Regions from separate parts of the Kribbella sp. NPDC051620 genome, predicted to be linked through region 2. Evidence: riboswitches for the same ligand, from Rfam matches in the RefSeq annotation. Region 2 holds a riboswitch; the other holds the start of a gene.

Region 1 (7,512 bases), on a different contig from region 2:
CACCGCCCTGGTCTTCGACTTCACCAACGGCTTCCACGACACCGCCAACGCGATGGCGACCTCGATCGCCACCAGAGCGCTGAGACCGAAGGTCGCCGTCGCACTGTCCGCGGTACTGAACCTGGTCGGCGCGTTCGTCTCCACCGAGGTCGCCAAGACGATCTCCAGCGGGCTCGTCGACGATGCCAAGGTAACCGTGCCGATCATCTTCGGCGGCCTGGTCGGCGCGATCCTGTGGAACCTGCTCACCTGGTACGTCGGACTGCCGAGCTCCTCGTCCCACGCGCTGTTCGGCGGCCTGATCGGCGCCACCTGGATCGCGGCCGGCAGCGGCGCGGTCCACTTCGGCACCGTCGTCCAGAAGATCATCATCCCGGCCGTCGCCGCCCCGATCGTGGCCGGCGTGGTCGCCCTGCTCGGCACCTACCTCGTGTACACGATCACCCGGCGGGCCCGGAAGAAGAACGTCGACGACGGCTTCCGGGTCGGCCAGATCGCCTCCGCGTCGCTCGTCTCGCTGGCGCACGGTACCGGCGACGCGCAGAAGACGATGGGCATCATCACGCTCGTGCTGATCACCTCGGGCAGCCTGGCGTCGGGCTCCAAGCCGCCGCTGTGGGTGATCTTCGCGGCCGGCCTGGCGATCGCGGCCGGCACGTACCTCGGCGGCTGGCGGATCATCCAGACGATGGGCAAGGGCCTGACCGAGATCGAGTCGCCGCAGGGCTTCGCGGCCGAGACCAGCTCCACCGCCGTACTGCTCGCCTCGTCGCACCTCGGCTTCCCGCTGTCGACGACCCAGGTCTGCTCGGGCAGCATCCTCGGCGCCGGCCTCGGCAAGCGTCTGGCGGAGGTCCGCTGGACGGTCGCCGGCCGGATGGCGCTGGCCTGGCTGTTCACGCTGCCGGCCGCCGCGATCGTCGGCGCGCTGGCCGGCCGGGTCGCCAACTCCGGCAACATCGGCGTGACGATCATCGCCATCGCCGCGGCCGCCGCCGGTGGCTTCATCTACCTGGCATCGCGCCGCAAGCCGGTCACGGCCGACAACGTCAACGAGTACCCGGGCACGACGGCCCCGGCGTCCGCAGTACCGGCTGCCTGAGGAGGATCTGATGCACATCGACTGGAGCGCACTCGGCCAGGTAGCGATCGCGAGCCTCGCCTTCGGGGTCGGCATCGCGGTGCTGTTCGCCGTCGGGATCAACGCGATGTCGCGGCGCGCGGTCGCGGTCGAGGCGAAGAAGAGCCCGCCGCCGGTGGACACCGCGGTAGCCGGCCTCTGCTTCCTCGCCTGCCTCGCCGCGGTCTTCTACGGCCTGTACCTGATCATCCCGCAGTTCCACTGAAACTGAGCGCGTCAGCGGTTCCAGCGGCGGACCGACCTCGCTACGTCCTTGGGGCGCAGCGAGGCGACCGCGCTCTCCCAGTTGTTGTAGAGCGAGTCACCGAGCAGGGTGAGGCTCAGGAACGCCTGCGGGCGGACCGCCATCACCCAGGTGGCCGCGGCGGCGTGGCCCTGCTGGTAGAGCAGCCGGTCGGCCGTCGCCTCGATCCGGGCCTTGCGGTCGTCGGGCGCCATGTTGATCGTCGCCCAGGCCTTCACGATCGCCGAGTCCTTGGCGGTCATCTGCGCCAGATAGGTCAGCGGGCCGCGCCAGGAACCCCGGCGGCCGAGACCGTCCAGGCTCTCCAGCGGGAACCAGCCGTTCTGGCAGCGCCGGCCGTTCACCGCCGACTCGATCTCCCTGGCCTGATCCGGGCGCAGGTTCTGCGTCGCCCAGTACAAGAAGTAGACCCCGACATCCGGGATCTCCTCGGCCACATTGCCGGGGATGCTCAGCTTCCCCGGTTCGAAGAGGTGCAGCTCCTCGTCTGATCCGTACAAGATCGTCATTTCCCCCCGCCCAGCCCGATCATCGCCGGCGGACCCCCCAGGTCCAGCTTTCGACATACAAGGGTTCTTGGTACCCCCGGCTCGCGCCTCGGTCAACCCCTCGTCCGGATACCGACTGTCCCCATAACCCAAATCGGTGGGGAACGCTACTTGCGGCGGCGAGCCGCCCGCTCCCGGAGTTCCTCGGCGTCGAGGCGGTCGGCTTCCTCGGGGGTCGGCGCGCTACCGCCGTACGACGCGGGCAGCCACCACGCCCCGGCCGGCTTGTCCGGGGACGCCTTGATGGTCCGGTCGAGCATCCCCGCCATCGTGGTCCGCAGCCGGGCAGTGGCCTCGACGGCGTCCTCCTCCTTGCTGACCGCCATCGGCTCGCCGACCGTGATGGCGACCCGCTGGTGCCGGGAGAAGTCCCGCGGGTGGTCCTTGGTCATCATCCGCTGGGTGCCCCACAGGATCATCGGGATCACCGGTACGCCGGCCTCGGCGGCCATCCGGACCGCGCCCGACTTGAACTCCTTCAGCTCGAACGACCGGCTGATCGTCGCCTCGGGGAAGACGCCGACGATCTCGCCCTCGCCGAGGTACCGGATCGCCTCCCGGTACGACCCGGCGCCGGCGCCACGATCCACCGGGATGTGGTGCATGCCGCGCATCAGCGGTCCGGAGTACCGGTTGCGGAACAGCACCTCCTTGGCCATGAACCGGACCAGCCGCTTGCTCGGCTGCGCGCCGAACCCGCCGATCACGAAGTCCACGTAGCTGATGTGGTTCAGCGCCAGCACGGCACCGCCGGTCCGCGGGATGTTCTCCGTGCCGACCATCGTGAAGCCCAGGTCGAGCACCTTGAAGGCGGTCTTGGCGAAGCCGATCACCGGCGGGTACAGGATGTCGCGCATGGTCTGACGCTATCGGGTCGGTCAACGGCGCGCGGATCCAGTACGCAGTAGGCAATCAGTGGTTAGAGTTGCCGACGACAAGTTGATACCGCGGGAGCTCGCGCTGTAGCGGGCTGAGAGGGCGGCTGGGTTTCGGACCCGGCGCCGCCGACCGCCGAACCTGTCCGGGTAATTCCGGCGTAGGGAGCAGCATCGTGACAACGATCGACAATTCTGTCCGCCCGCAGGTCACCACTGGGCCGATCTCAGGATCGGAGAAGATTTACACCGGTGAGCTGAAGGTTCCACAGCGGCGGGTGCACCTCACCAACGGCGAGCACTTCGATCTGTACGACACCTCGGGGCCGTACACCGACGTCAACGCCACCATCGACGTTCAGGCGGGCCTTCCGCCGGTACGCCGGGACTGGATCGCCGGCCGTGAGCCGTTGACCCAGCTGGCGCAGGCCCGGGCCGGCGTCATCACCGAGGAGATGCGCTACATCGCGGTCCGGGAAGGTGTCGAGCCTTCGTTCGTGCGGGACGAGGTGGCGCGAGGGCGGGCCGTGATCCCGGCGAACCACAAGCATCCGGAGTCCGAGCCGATGATCATCGGGAAGAAGTTCCTGGTGAAGGTGAACGCCAACATCGGCAACTCGGCCGTCTCCAGCTCGGTCGAGGAGGAGGTGGAGAAACTCGTCTGGGCCACCCGTTGGGGCGCGGACACGGTGATGGACCTGTCCACCGGCAAGAACATCCACGCGACCCGCGAGTGGATCCTGCGCAACTCGCCGGTCCCGATCGGCACGGTGCCGCTCTACCAGGCGCTCGAGAAGGTGAAGGGTGATCCGACCGAGCTGACCTGGGAGGTCTACCGCGACACGGTGATCGAGCAGTGCGAGCAGGGCGTCGACTACATGACGGTGCATGCCGGAGTACTGCTCCGGTACGTGCCGTTGACCGCCCAGCGGATCACCGGGATCGTCTCGCGGGGTGGCTCGATCATGGCGGCCTGGTGCCTGGCGCATCACCAGGAGTCCTTCCTGTACACGCATTTCGCGGAACTGTGCGAGATCCTGCGGGAGTACGACGTGACCTTCTCGCTCGGCGACGGACTCCGGCCGGGGTGTATCGCGGACGCGAACGACGCGGCCCAGTTCGCCGAGCTCAGAACCCTTGGTGAGTTGACGAAAATCGCCTGGGAGCACGACGTCCAGGTGATGATCGAGGGCCCGGGGCACGTGCCGATGCACAAGATCGCGGAGAACGTCCGGCTCGAGGAGGAGCTCTGTGGCGAGGCGCCGTTCTACACCTTGGGGCCGTTGGCAACCGATATCGCACCGGCCTACGACCACATCACCAGCGCGATCGGCGCGGCCCAGATCGGCTGGCTGGGAACGGCGATGCTCTGCTACGTCACGCCGAAGGAGCACCTCGGCCTGCCGGATCGTGACGACGTGAAGACCGGCGTGATCACGTACAAGATCGCTGCCCACGCGGCCGATCTGGCCAAGGGGCATCCGGGCGCGCAGGACTGGGACGACGCGTTGTCGAGGGCAAGGTTCGAGTTCCGCTGGGAGGACCAGTTCAACCTGTCGCTGGATCCCGACACGGCCCGCTCGTACCACGATCAGACGCTGCCGGCCGAGCCGGCCAAGACGGCGCACTTCTGCTCGATGTGCGGGCCGAAGTTCTGTTCGATGCGGATCACCGCGGACATCCGCAAGTACGCCGAGGAGCACGGTCTGGACTCGGCCGAGGCGATCGAGGCCGGCTTCGCGGAGATGTCGGAGACCTTCAAGGCCAAGGACTCCAAGCTCTACCTGCCACTGGCTGACTGAGCTGCATCCGCAACAAATCTAGACTCGCCGGTCCGCGGCCCGATCCACCCGAAAACATCCTGACTCCGTGTGAAGGTGGCGGTGAGTCGGGGCGCGGAACCGGCCGATTTCAGCGGAGAATTGGAAGATCGGCGGCCTCCCGAGTGGTCACGGTGGGTGATCGGGCGAACCGGTTCAGGTTTTTGCCTTCACTCTGAGTGAATAAGACTGTAGCCTTAACCTGCGTCGGGAAGGAGGTACAAGGCGGTGGTCTTCGTTCTCACGGTAGATCAGCGAGGCAGCCGGAGCATCGGCGATCTCGTACCCGAGCTACTGAATACGCTGAACCGGCGGCCGCGCCGGATCGGCCTGCTGCGCAAGTTCGAGCGCACGGCCGGCGACGAGGTCCAGGGCGTGCTCTCGGAGGCCCGGGCCACGGTCGACGTCATCGTGCAGCTGCTCCGCGCGGACACCTGGCACATCGGTCTCGGCGTCGGCGCGGTCGACCAGCCGCTGCCCCGGAGTACCAGGGCAGGCAGCGGGGAGGCGTTCGTCTTCGCGCGCGAGGCGGTCAACCGGGCCAAGGCGAGCCCGCACCACGTGAGCGTCGTCGGTGCCAACGAGCACGCGGCGGAACAGGTGGAGAGCGTCATGTGGCTGATGGCGTCGGTACTGCGTCGCAGGAGCGAGCGCGGGTGGGCTGTGGCCGACCTGCTGGCCGAGGGGCTGACCAGGCGCGAGATCGGCGTCAAGCTGGGGATCAGCCAGTCCGCTGTCACGCAGCGGGCGCAGGCGGCCGGTTTCGCCGAGGAACAGCGCGGCCGGGTGCTTGCGGCAGAGTTGCTCGAGGCTGGGGAGGTTGCATGACGGCAGCGGTACTAGTGCTGACTGGGGTGGCTCTGGTGCTCGCCGTAGTGGCGTGGGTGCCCAAGTCGGGCGCCACGCTGGAGATAGTGCTCAGTGGCGTGATGCTGGCCTGCCTGACGGCGACCGGCATCCTGCTGCTGGCGGGACACGGCGTACAGGGCTGGCGGGAGGCCTGGTGGAACATCCTCCTCATGGTCTCCGGCGGCCTCGCAGTAGCCGGTGGAGGTCCGCTGACGACGTCGGTGCTGGCACTCGTTGACCGGGGCAACACCAGGTCGCAGTCGACCCAGCAGGCGGGCGAGGTGCTCCGCGGTGGCGCGCTGATCGGCGCCCTGGAACGCGGCGCCATCTACGGCTCGATCGTGGCGGGCTGGCCCGAGGGGATTGCGATCGTGCTGGCCATCAAGGGGCTGGCGCGGTATCCGGAGCTGCGTAGTCCGGACCAGCCGGCCTCGGTGACGCCCACAGCGGTGGCGGAGCGATTCATCATCGGCACCTTCACCAGTGTGCTGTGGGCAGTCACCTGCGCCGGTCTGCTGCTGTCTCGCTAGACCTTGATCACGTACGTGCTCATCACCTTGTCGTGCCAGGTCTGCTTCTTGTCGTCCCACAGCGGCCACAGTGAGTTGAGCAGGCAGGCGTTGTCGAAGATGCCGCGCAGGATGTCGCGCAGCAGCGACCGGCCGGCGCCGATCGGCTGGAAGTAGGTGGCGTCCACCAGCTTGATCTTCAGCACGCTCTTGCCGACGCTCTGGCCGGTCTTGCCCTGCCGGATCACCCGGTTCCACACCCACAGGCCGATGCTGGCCAGGACACCGATGATCAGCACGACGAAGGCGAACGCGCTGGGTCCCTCGTCGCTGGAGGTCGTGTAGCTGTCGCCGTCGGAGTTGGCGATCAGGTTCGCGATGAAGATCCCGTACGCGATGAGAGCCGGGATGCCGGACAGCAGGCCGTCCAGGAGCGCCGCGCCGACCCGGGATCCCCAGTCGGCCAGCTCGGACCCACCAGGGCCGCCGTAGCCGAAGCCCTGCTGCCCGTACATCGGCTGGTCGTACTGCGGCGGACCGGGTTGCCCATACTGAGGCTGCCCGTACTGCGGCGGCCCAGGCTGCCCGTACTGCGGTTGACCGGGCTGACCGTACTGCGGCTGGCCAGGCTGGCCGGGCTGGCCGTATTGCGGTGGCTGCCCGTACTGCGGCTGGTCCTCGGGACCGTTCGGAGGGGTGGTCACTGAAATTCCCTTCAAAGCCTTCCGGCTCAGAGCTTGACGACCAGCGTGTTGTTGATCTTGTCCGCGAACGTCTGCTTCTTCTCGTCCCACAGCGGCCACAGGTAGCCGACGTAGCAGACGAGGCCGTCGAGGATGTGGGTCAGCTGGCGGACGAACGCCTTGGCCGGACCGACCGGCTGCCCGGTGGCCGCGTCGACCAGCTTGATCTTGACCACGGACTTGCCGACGGTCTGGCCCTCGTTGCCCTGCTTGATGACGACGTTCCAGATCCCGACACCGATGGCGATCAGCCCGAACAGCACCAGGAAGATGCTGCTGACCGACCGGGCCAGCGCCAGACCGATGAAGTACGGCACCGCGACCAGCAGGGAGTCGATGATCGAGCCACCGACCCGCAGCGGCCAGTCCGCCAGCGCGCCCGTAGGAGCGCCATAACCCGGCTGCTGCCCGTACTGCTGCGGATACCCCGGCTGCTGCTGCCCGTACTGCGGTTGCCCGTACTGCGCCGGCGGCTGCCCGTACTGCGGCGCCTGCGGCGGCTGACCGTACTGCGGCGGCTGGCCGTACTGGCCGGGCTGTTGGCCGTACTGACCCGGTTGGTTCGGGTCTTGCGGGCCGTAACCCGGCGGTGGCGTCGGAGTGCTCACGACGATCCCTTCTACTGACATGAGGAGTGGTAGCGCTCTGACGGATCAGCTGCCTCGGCGGATCCCATCAAGTTGCCTGCGGTAGGAGATACCTTGGTGGATGTGACCCTGACACAGCAAGCTGTTGAACTCCGGCCGCGTGGGCCGGTCGAACCGCTCGACCGCCGGGTGCTCG
Region 2 (7,512 bases):
GTGGTGGCCAGCTCCTTCGGCGACGAGGAGACGCTGACCGAGCGGCTGGCCCGGGCGATCTCCCCGCGGGTACTGCGCCAGCCCGGCCCGCTGGACGAGGTACGGCGGCAATTGGACGAATACCTGACCGGTCAACGAAAGGCATTTGATTTAAATGTTGATTTGACTCTGGCCACGCCATTTCAGCGGCTCGTGCTGGCTGATCTTCCCGACCACACCCGCTACGGCAAGACGACGACGTACGGGCAGGTCGCCGGCGAGATCGACCGGCCGAAGGCGGCCCGGGCGGTCGGTACGGCGCTCGGCGCAAATCCCTTGTGCGTGGTGATTCCCTGCCATCGGGTGATCGGCGCGAGCGGCGCGCTCACCGGATACGCCGGCGGGCTGGACGCGAAGCGGTTCCTGCTGAATCTCGAATCGAAAAGTTAACTTTTCCGGCGGTCGTTCGTTTTCTTTATACTCGGGTGGAAGGCAGCAGGTCCCCAATGTGGAGTGGGGACCTGCTGTTTTTTCTATTCGTTGCCCGGTTGATGGATTTCGAGGATGAGGCGGCGGCGGCCGCCCCATTCGCGTTTGTAGACCTTGTAGTCCTTGATGCCGGCCGCCGAGCAGAGGCGGCCGTAGCTGGCCTCGTCGTGGATGTAGTGGACGCTGCTGGTGCCGAAGTGCTCGGTGGTGACGATCCGGTGCTCCGGGCCCTGGCGTAGTCCGTTGGCGATCTCCGACGCGGTCGCCGGGCCCCAGACCGGCCCCTCGATCACGGCGAGCCCACCGGGTCGTAGTACCCGGGAGATCTCCCAGATGGTCGACATCTGCTCGTCCTCGGCAAACAGCTCGTGGAACGCCGTCCACAGGCAGAGCACCGCGTCGAAGGAGTCCGACTTGTACGGCAGGTCCGTCATCGAGCCGATCGCCCAGTCGATCGACAGCTCTTCTTCGCGCGCCTTGGCCTGGCCGGCCTCGACCAGGTTCGGAGAGATGTCCAGGGCTCGCACGGTCTTGCCCGCCCGCCGCAACGGCAGGCTGATCCGGCCGTAGCCGCAGCACAGGTCCAGTACGGACTCCCGGCCTTCCAGGAGCTCTTCGACGGCCTGGACGATGGCGGCGTCACTTTCCGGCGTGGTGCGACTGGCCAGCCCCTCGACCCCGAGTTCTTCGTACTCGGCCCGGCTGCGCAGTGCAGAGTTCAGCATTGCGCCAGTATCCCGGCCACGCTGGGTCACTGTCAGTATCGGGAACCGGATCGAGACCTTCCGAAGTCGGCGAACGGTAATCGCACGGCTCTCGTGCGACGCCGGCCGGTGCCGTGACACTGAGCCAACGACTTCCTCGAAGGAGAACCATGCCCACCACCCGGTACGACGATCTGCGTGCGCTCTTCATCAACTGCACGCTGAAACGGTCGCCCGAGCGCAGCAACACCGAAGGGCTCATCGACGTGAGCAAGCACATCCTGGACAAGCAGGGTGTGGCGGTCGAGGTGATCCGGGCGATCGACCACGACATCGCCACCGGTGTCTGGCCGGACATGACCGAGCACGGCTGGGCGACCGACGAATGGCCCGCCCTGCAGGAGAAGGTGATGGCGGCCGACATCCTGGTGATCGCCGGACCGATCTGGCTCGGCGACAACAGTTCGGTGACCAAGAAGGTGATCGAGCGGCTGTACGCGAACTCCTCGATCCTCAACCCCGCTGGGCAGTACGCGTACTACGGCCGGGTCGGCGGCTGCGTCATCACCGGCAACGAGGACGGCGTCAAGCACTGCGCGATGAACGTGCTCTACAGCCTGCAGCACCTGGGCTACACGGTTCCACCCCAGGCCGACGCCGGCTGGATCGGCGAGGCCGGCCCGGGCCCGTCGTACCTGGACGAGGGATCGGGCGGCCCGGACAACGACTTCACCAACCGGAACACGACCTTCATGACCTGGAACCTGTTGCACCTGGCAAGGATGCTGAAGGACGCCGGCGGCATCCCTGCCTACGGCAACCAACGCTCCGAATGGGACGCCGGCTCCCGCTTCGACTTCGAAAACCCCGAGTACCGCTAGGCGTTCTGCCGGGTGCGGCCCAGGCGGCCGAAGAGGATCGCCGCCACCATGGACACGACGATCGACGTGTACGTCGCGCCGAGCCAGGCTGGTACTGGGTGGTTGTTGAAGAGGGACTGTTGGAGGTCCAGCCAGAAGGGGGACCAGCCGTCGACTGTGCCGGGGTTGACGAGTTGGTAGGCGACGAAGCCGAAGACCCAGGCCAGGGTGGGCTGCCAGCGGAACCTCGCGGTGTCGGAGACGTCCCAGTTCATCTTGCTCACCACGAAGAAGTCGGCGATCGCGACCGCGAACAGCGGGATGAAGACCGAGCCGATCAGGTAGAGGAACTGGGTGTAGTTGCCCAGGTCAACGAAGAGCGCGAGGACGGTGGCGAGGATGCCGATGGCGACGGAGATCCAGCGCCGGTCGATGTGCCCGATCAGGTTGTGCGCGGCCATCGTGGTCGAGTAGACGTTCGCGTACGCCTCGTCCACCTCGTCCACGAGCAGTACGAACAACGCGATCGCGCCGGCCGGGAGGGTGACCAGGGCGGTGATGACGTCGGTGCTGTTGGTCTGCAGGGTGGCGACCGCGATAACGCCGAGTGCGTAGTACAGGATCGCGGCCAGGCCGTAGCCGAGGGCGGAACCGGCGAAGGCAGCCTTGTTGGTGCGCGAGTGCCGGGTGTAGTCGGCGGCGAGTGGCGCGAACGACACCACACCGGCCGCGGCGAGGTCGACGCCCGGCCAGAAGCCGAAGACGCCGTCCTGCGGGAGATCGTGGACCGGCTTGCTGAGCACCTGGATGAACAGGTAGACCGAGGCCAGCAGGACCAGCCAGACCATGAACTTGCGCAGCAGCTTCACGCTGCCGAGCGGCCGGACCGCCATCGCTGTCGCGATGAAGCCGGCGATCAGGACGAACAGCCAGCGCCAGCGCTCACTCGTCACGGCGACGGCCGCCTGGGAGATCACGATGATCTCCATCGTCGCCCAGCCGATGTTCTGCGCGATGTTGAGCACGGTCGGCGCCATCGAGCCGCGGCGGCCGAACAGCCCGCGCAGGCTGGTCATCGCGGGCGCGCCGGTGTGCGAGCCGAAGACGGCGGCGCCGCCGAGGACCAGAGCGCCGATCCCGCAGCCGACGACGACGGCGATCAGGCCCTTCACCAGCGATCCGGTGTACGCCGCGACGAGCGCGCCGGTGACCGGGCCGAACAGCGAGATGCCGAAGTTGCCCCAGAGGGTGAACTGGTCGAGGAACCCCAAGGTCCGCGGCGCGTCCGTGGTCAGGACCAGCGGCGCCTCGGTGGCGGTGGACGTGCGTGCAGCGGTAGTGGTCATGGCTGACCTGCTCCCTACGCCGGCATTACCCGGTCAGGTTCAGGCGGTCGGCGACCCGGCTGCTTCCAGCTCGTCGCCCTCTCAGCCCGCTGATCGGCGCGAGCTCCCGCGGAGGTTTGTTACTGCGTCAACGATAACGCGTCATTGACCGTTGTATACACCGGCTGCCCGCTTGATGAACGTCACAACCTCTTCACCGTGCGTCAGTACCGGCATGTGGGCGCCGGAAGGCACCGTCCAGACGTCGGCATGGGTCTCTCCTGCTGCGTCCGCGCCCGCCAAGTCGGCGAGTCGCTGCGCCCAGCCAGCTGGACAGAGGTTGTCGTGTTCGCAGCGGACGATCACGGCCGGCCGCTCGAGCCGGCGGATGGCTGCGGCGAGGTCGTACCGCCTGGCGACCTCCATCGCCTGTGCCATCGACACCAGGCCGGTACGCGCGTACTGCGGGGCCAGGACCGGTACTAGCCGCGGTGACTCCCACACAGCGGAGCGCACCCACCGCTCGGCGAGCGTGACCCAGTCGGAGGCGCCGACGTCCCCTGTTGGACCGAGCAGCACCAGGCCCTTCACCAGCTGGGGCTGGGCGAGGGCAGCGGCCACCACTATCTGGCAGCTGGCCGAGTGGCCGACCAGTACCGATGGCTCCGTGACGTGAGTGAGCACGCGTTGAGCTAGCGCCTCGGTATGGAGGTCATCGCCGGCTTGCACGCGTTCGCCGTACCCGGGGAGGGTGATGATCTCGTACGGCATGGTGAGGTGCTGGATGGTCGGGGCATACGACTCCGGCCCGAGGCCTAGCCCGGGGACCAGTACGACCTGGGTCACTCCCACGGTGGGCGGTCGGGGGCTTGCTGGACCACGGGGTTGCGTACTTCCGGCTTGAGCTCGCGGTAGCCGAGGGCTAGGCCGACAGCGAGGATGAGGAGGCCGGTACCACCCCAGGCGTACGCGGTGGGGAGGCGGTGGAGGGAGTCGTCGATGGCGCCCATGCCGGTGGTCAGCACCATCACGAACCAGATCAGGATCGGGATGAGGGACAGGGCGACCAGGCCTAGGCCGGTCAGCTCTATCGGGTCTGGCTGGCGGTCGGCCTTGCGGCGGTTGAGGACGTCGCGCAGCCACATGCCCAGGGCGGCCAGGCCGACTATCAGAGTCAGGAGCTGGCCGATGGTGTCGATGACGTCCGTGCGGAGCGGGTGGTTCAGCGGGGAGCCGGGGAGCTGGGAGATCTCCCGGAGCGAGATGCGCTGGACGGAGACGACCAGCAGTCCGTAGATGCCGGCGATGACCGCGGCCAGGAGGACTACCCGGGCTGCGCGGGGGTCGCGGGGGGCTGGGCGGCCGTAGGTGGGTAGCTGGTGCGGCTGCGGGTTGGCGGGTGGGCCGTACGGGTTGCCGGGACGGTAGGCCGGTGGCTGGTTGTAGGCAGTCGGCGGTGGCTGGTTGTAGGCAGCTGGCGGCGGCTGTTCGGCGTACTGGTTCGGTGGGCCGTACTGCGGCTGGCCGTAGGGCACAGGCTTGGCGTAGTGCTCGTCCTTGCGGGACTCGTCGGGGTTCTCGCCCCGGCCATAGGTGGGGAAGTCCTGAGACGACATTCGCTACACCCTCCCGCTCACTCGAACCGTCTTCGGACAGGTTCTCACGGGCGGGGTCGTTCTAGGTTGCTTTGATGGTCGGCCAAGCGTTGGGGAGGCAGCCGGCCAGGCCCTTGGTCTGCTGCATCATCACCGGCGCGGGGGTGTTGGGCTTGGCGCAGGTCGAGTGGCCGTGGCCGAGGGCGTGGCCCACCTCGTGGTTGACCAGGTAGCTGCGGTAGAGGTCGACCTTGCCGGCGTACGCGGGTACGGCGTACATCCAGCGCTTGGCGTTGAGCACCACCCGGTTCTCGACCCGGCAGGACACCTCGCCGCCGGTGTCGAGCGGCAGGCACAGCTTGTCGGTCAGCGTCGGCGTCGCGACGATCACGCGCAGGTCGGCGTCGACCTTGTCGGTCCGCTCGAACCGCACCGGCCCGAGCGCCTGCCAGCCGCGCGGATCGGTGAGCGTCCTGTGGATCTCGGCCGCGACCTTCTCCCCGTTGAGGGACAGCCCGTCCTCGATCTCGACCCGGTACGTCAGCTTGTCGTGATTCTCGGTCGCCTTGGAGAACCCAGCCACCACCAGCAACCGCCCGGTCGACACAGTGACATTCGGCTTGGATCCCTTGGGCCGCCGGGTCAAGGTCGGTGCCGGCCGCAACGGTGTCGTGAACGTCGCGGTCGGCGTCGGTACATGCGTCGGCTTCACCACCGGCACCTGTGTCGGCTCGCTCTTCGCGACGACACTGCCACTGAACTGCGCGGCCAGATTGCGCTCCTGGGTGGCATCGGGATGAACCACCATCACCACGCCGAGCACCGCCAGCGCCGTCACCGAGAACCACTGCGCCTTGTACGACTTCCGCCGACTGTGCCGCCCTGATTTCCCTCGGCGCGCACCACTCCCCGAACGCCGCCCACTCCGCCCGGTAGTCATCTCGCCTTACCCTATCGACTCCCAGTTAGATCACGAAAGGGCAACTTCCGCGACAACGACGTACAACGTCACCGTCGCCAGAAACGGACCACTCGCAAGCCCGTCGAGCCACTGCCGTCCAGCACTCGCGGACAGGTATCCCGCCTCGATTGCACGCTCGGTGTTCCGCTCGAATCCGAAAATCTGATCCGCCTCCCGCAACTCCCGGAACACCGAAGTCACCGGCAGCACCGTCGGTACGCCGAACCCCGCCGCCACCGCCAGCCGCGCCAACTGCCGCCCGATCACCCCGTTGCGAACAACCTTCTCCGCAACGTGCCGCGTATACGCCCGCGACACCTCGGCATCCACGGAGTCGATGGCCAGCGAATCCCAATCGGGTTCCCCCATCACCAACCGCCCACCCGGCCGCAACACCCGCCGAGCCTCTTCGAGCGCCCGCACCGGATCCGCCACATGCTGAAGCACCCGATCAGTCCGAGCCCGATCCACACTCCCGTCCTCGAACTCCAGCTCCTGCAAGTCCCCCAACCGCACCTCGACCTGCCCCACCTCAGCAGTCCGCTCCCGGGCCCGCCCCACCATCTCCTCATCGAGGTCGACACCGACCACCGTCCCGGTCGGGCCTACAGCCTGAGCCAGCGCACCGAGATCCGTCCCTGGCCCACATCCGAGATCGACCACGGTGTGACCCGGTTGGAGATCGAGCGCCGCCAGCATCGTGTCCTTGTACGCGCGGCCCGAAGCGCTCGCCGCCACCCGGTCGAGGTAGGCGATGTGGGTCGGGGCCTCGTTCTCGAACACCTGGTTCGTCATGCCCAGGGATCGTACTGGCGGGTCAGGCCGTGCGGGTGCGGAGGAATTTGCCGAAGTGGGGGACTGTGAAGGCGACCGTGCCTCGTTCGGCGGAGAAGACCAGGCCTTTTTTGATCAGGCCGTCTCGGGCTGGGGAGAGGGACTGGGGTTTGCGGTTGAGGGTGGTGGCGACCTCGGCGGTGGGGACCGGGCCGTCGTCGGCGTTGATGCCGAGTTCGGCCATGGCTCGCATGTATTCGCGTTCGGCGGGGGTGGCTCGTTCGTAGCGGGAGCCGAAGAAGCCGACGGTCAGTTCGGCGGAGGCTTCGGGGCCGGCTACCGCCACGTCCTTGATGGTGATGGGGCTGGTGGGAGCGTGGTCCCAGGTGGCGTGGGCGAAGGCCTGGACGAAGTACGGGTAGCCGTCGGTCTGGGCGTAGAGCTCGTCGAGGGCTTCCTCTTCGAAGACGACGCCTTCGGTCTCGGCGGGGATCATCAGCGCCCGGTCGCACGCCTCGCGGGAGAGGCGGTCGACGCGGACGTAGCGGAAGAGGCGTTCGGAGTACGACTTGCTGGCGGACAGTACGGCCGGCAGATGCGGGAGGCCTGCTCCTACGACGACCAGGGCGGCGCTCTGCTGGCTGATCTCGTGGCAGGCGGCGCACAGCGCGGACAGGTCGTCGGCGCTGATGTCCTGCATCTCGTCGATGAACAGGCCGACCCCTACCGACAGGTCGCCGGCCAGGTCGGCCGCGTCGGCGAACAGCTCGATCAGGTCCATCTCGAGGTCGCCTGAGTCGGCCCGGCCCTTCGCGGCGACCACGT

The links. A riboswitch is a leader RNA that binds a small molecule or an ion and turns the genes downstream of it on or off. The one in region 2 is predicted to bind thiamine pyrophosphate.
Region 1: another riboswitch for thiamine pyrophosphate. It lies ahead of thiC (phosphomethylpyrimidine synthase ThiC); the one in region 2 lies ahead of ACIA12_RS21765 (purine-cytosine permease family protein).

What each region holds. Positions count from the first base shown of each region.
Region 1 is NZ_JBITDB010000007.1:87,733-95,244, reverse strand. Features, by position in the region: gene ACIA12_RS33670 (anion permease) at 1-1,102, shown strand, start outside; gene ACIA12_RS33665 (hypothetical protein) at 1,113-1,346, shown strand; gene ACIA12_RS33660 (hypothetical protein) at 1,358-1,894, opposite strand; gene ACIA12_RS33655 (lysophospholipid acyltransferase family protein) at 2,041-2,790, opposite strand; TPP riboswitch at 2,871-2,995, shown strand; gene thiC (phosphomethylpyrimidine synthase ThiC) at 2,985-4,610, shown strand; gene ACIA12_RS33645 (transposase) at 4,857-5,456, shown strand; gene ACIA12_RS33640 (hypothetical protein) at 5,453-6,007, shown strand; gene ACIA12_RS33635 (RDD family protein) at 6,004-6,690, opposite strand; gene ACIA12_RS33630 (RDD family protein) at 6,717-7,337, opposite strand; gene ACIA12_RS33625 (DUF2752 domain-containing protein) at 7,440-7,512, shown strand, end outside.
Region 2 is NZ_JBITDB010000004.1:566,582-574,093, reverse strand. Features, by position in the region: gene ACIA12_RS21780 (methylated-DNA--[protein]-cysteine S-methyltransferase) at 1-429, shown strand, start outside; gene ACIA12_RS21775 (class I SAM-dependent methyltransferase) at 513-1,193, opposite strand; gene ACIA12_RS21770 (flavodoxin family protein) at 1,343-2,053, shown strand; gene ACIA12_RS21765 (purine-cytosine permease family protein) at 2,050-3,378, opposite strand; TPP riboswitch at 3,373-3,498, opposite strand; gene ACIA12_RS21760 (alpha/beta fold hydrolase) at 3,520-4,209, opposite strand; gene ACIA12_RS21755 (hypothetical protein) at 4,200-4,973, opposite strand; gene ACIA12_RS21750 (DUF3152 domain-containing protein) at 5,035-5,892, opposite strand; gene ACIA12_RS21745 (methyltransferase domain-containing protein) at 5,923-6,708, opposite strand; gene ACIA12_RS21740 (ATP-binding protein) at 6,731-7,512, opposite strand, start outside.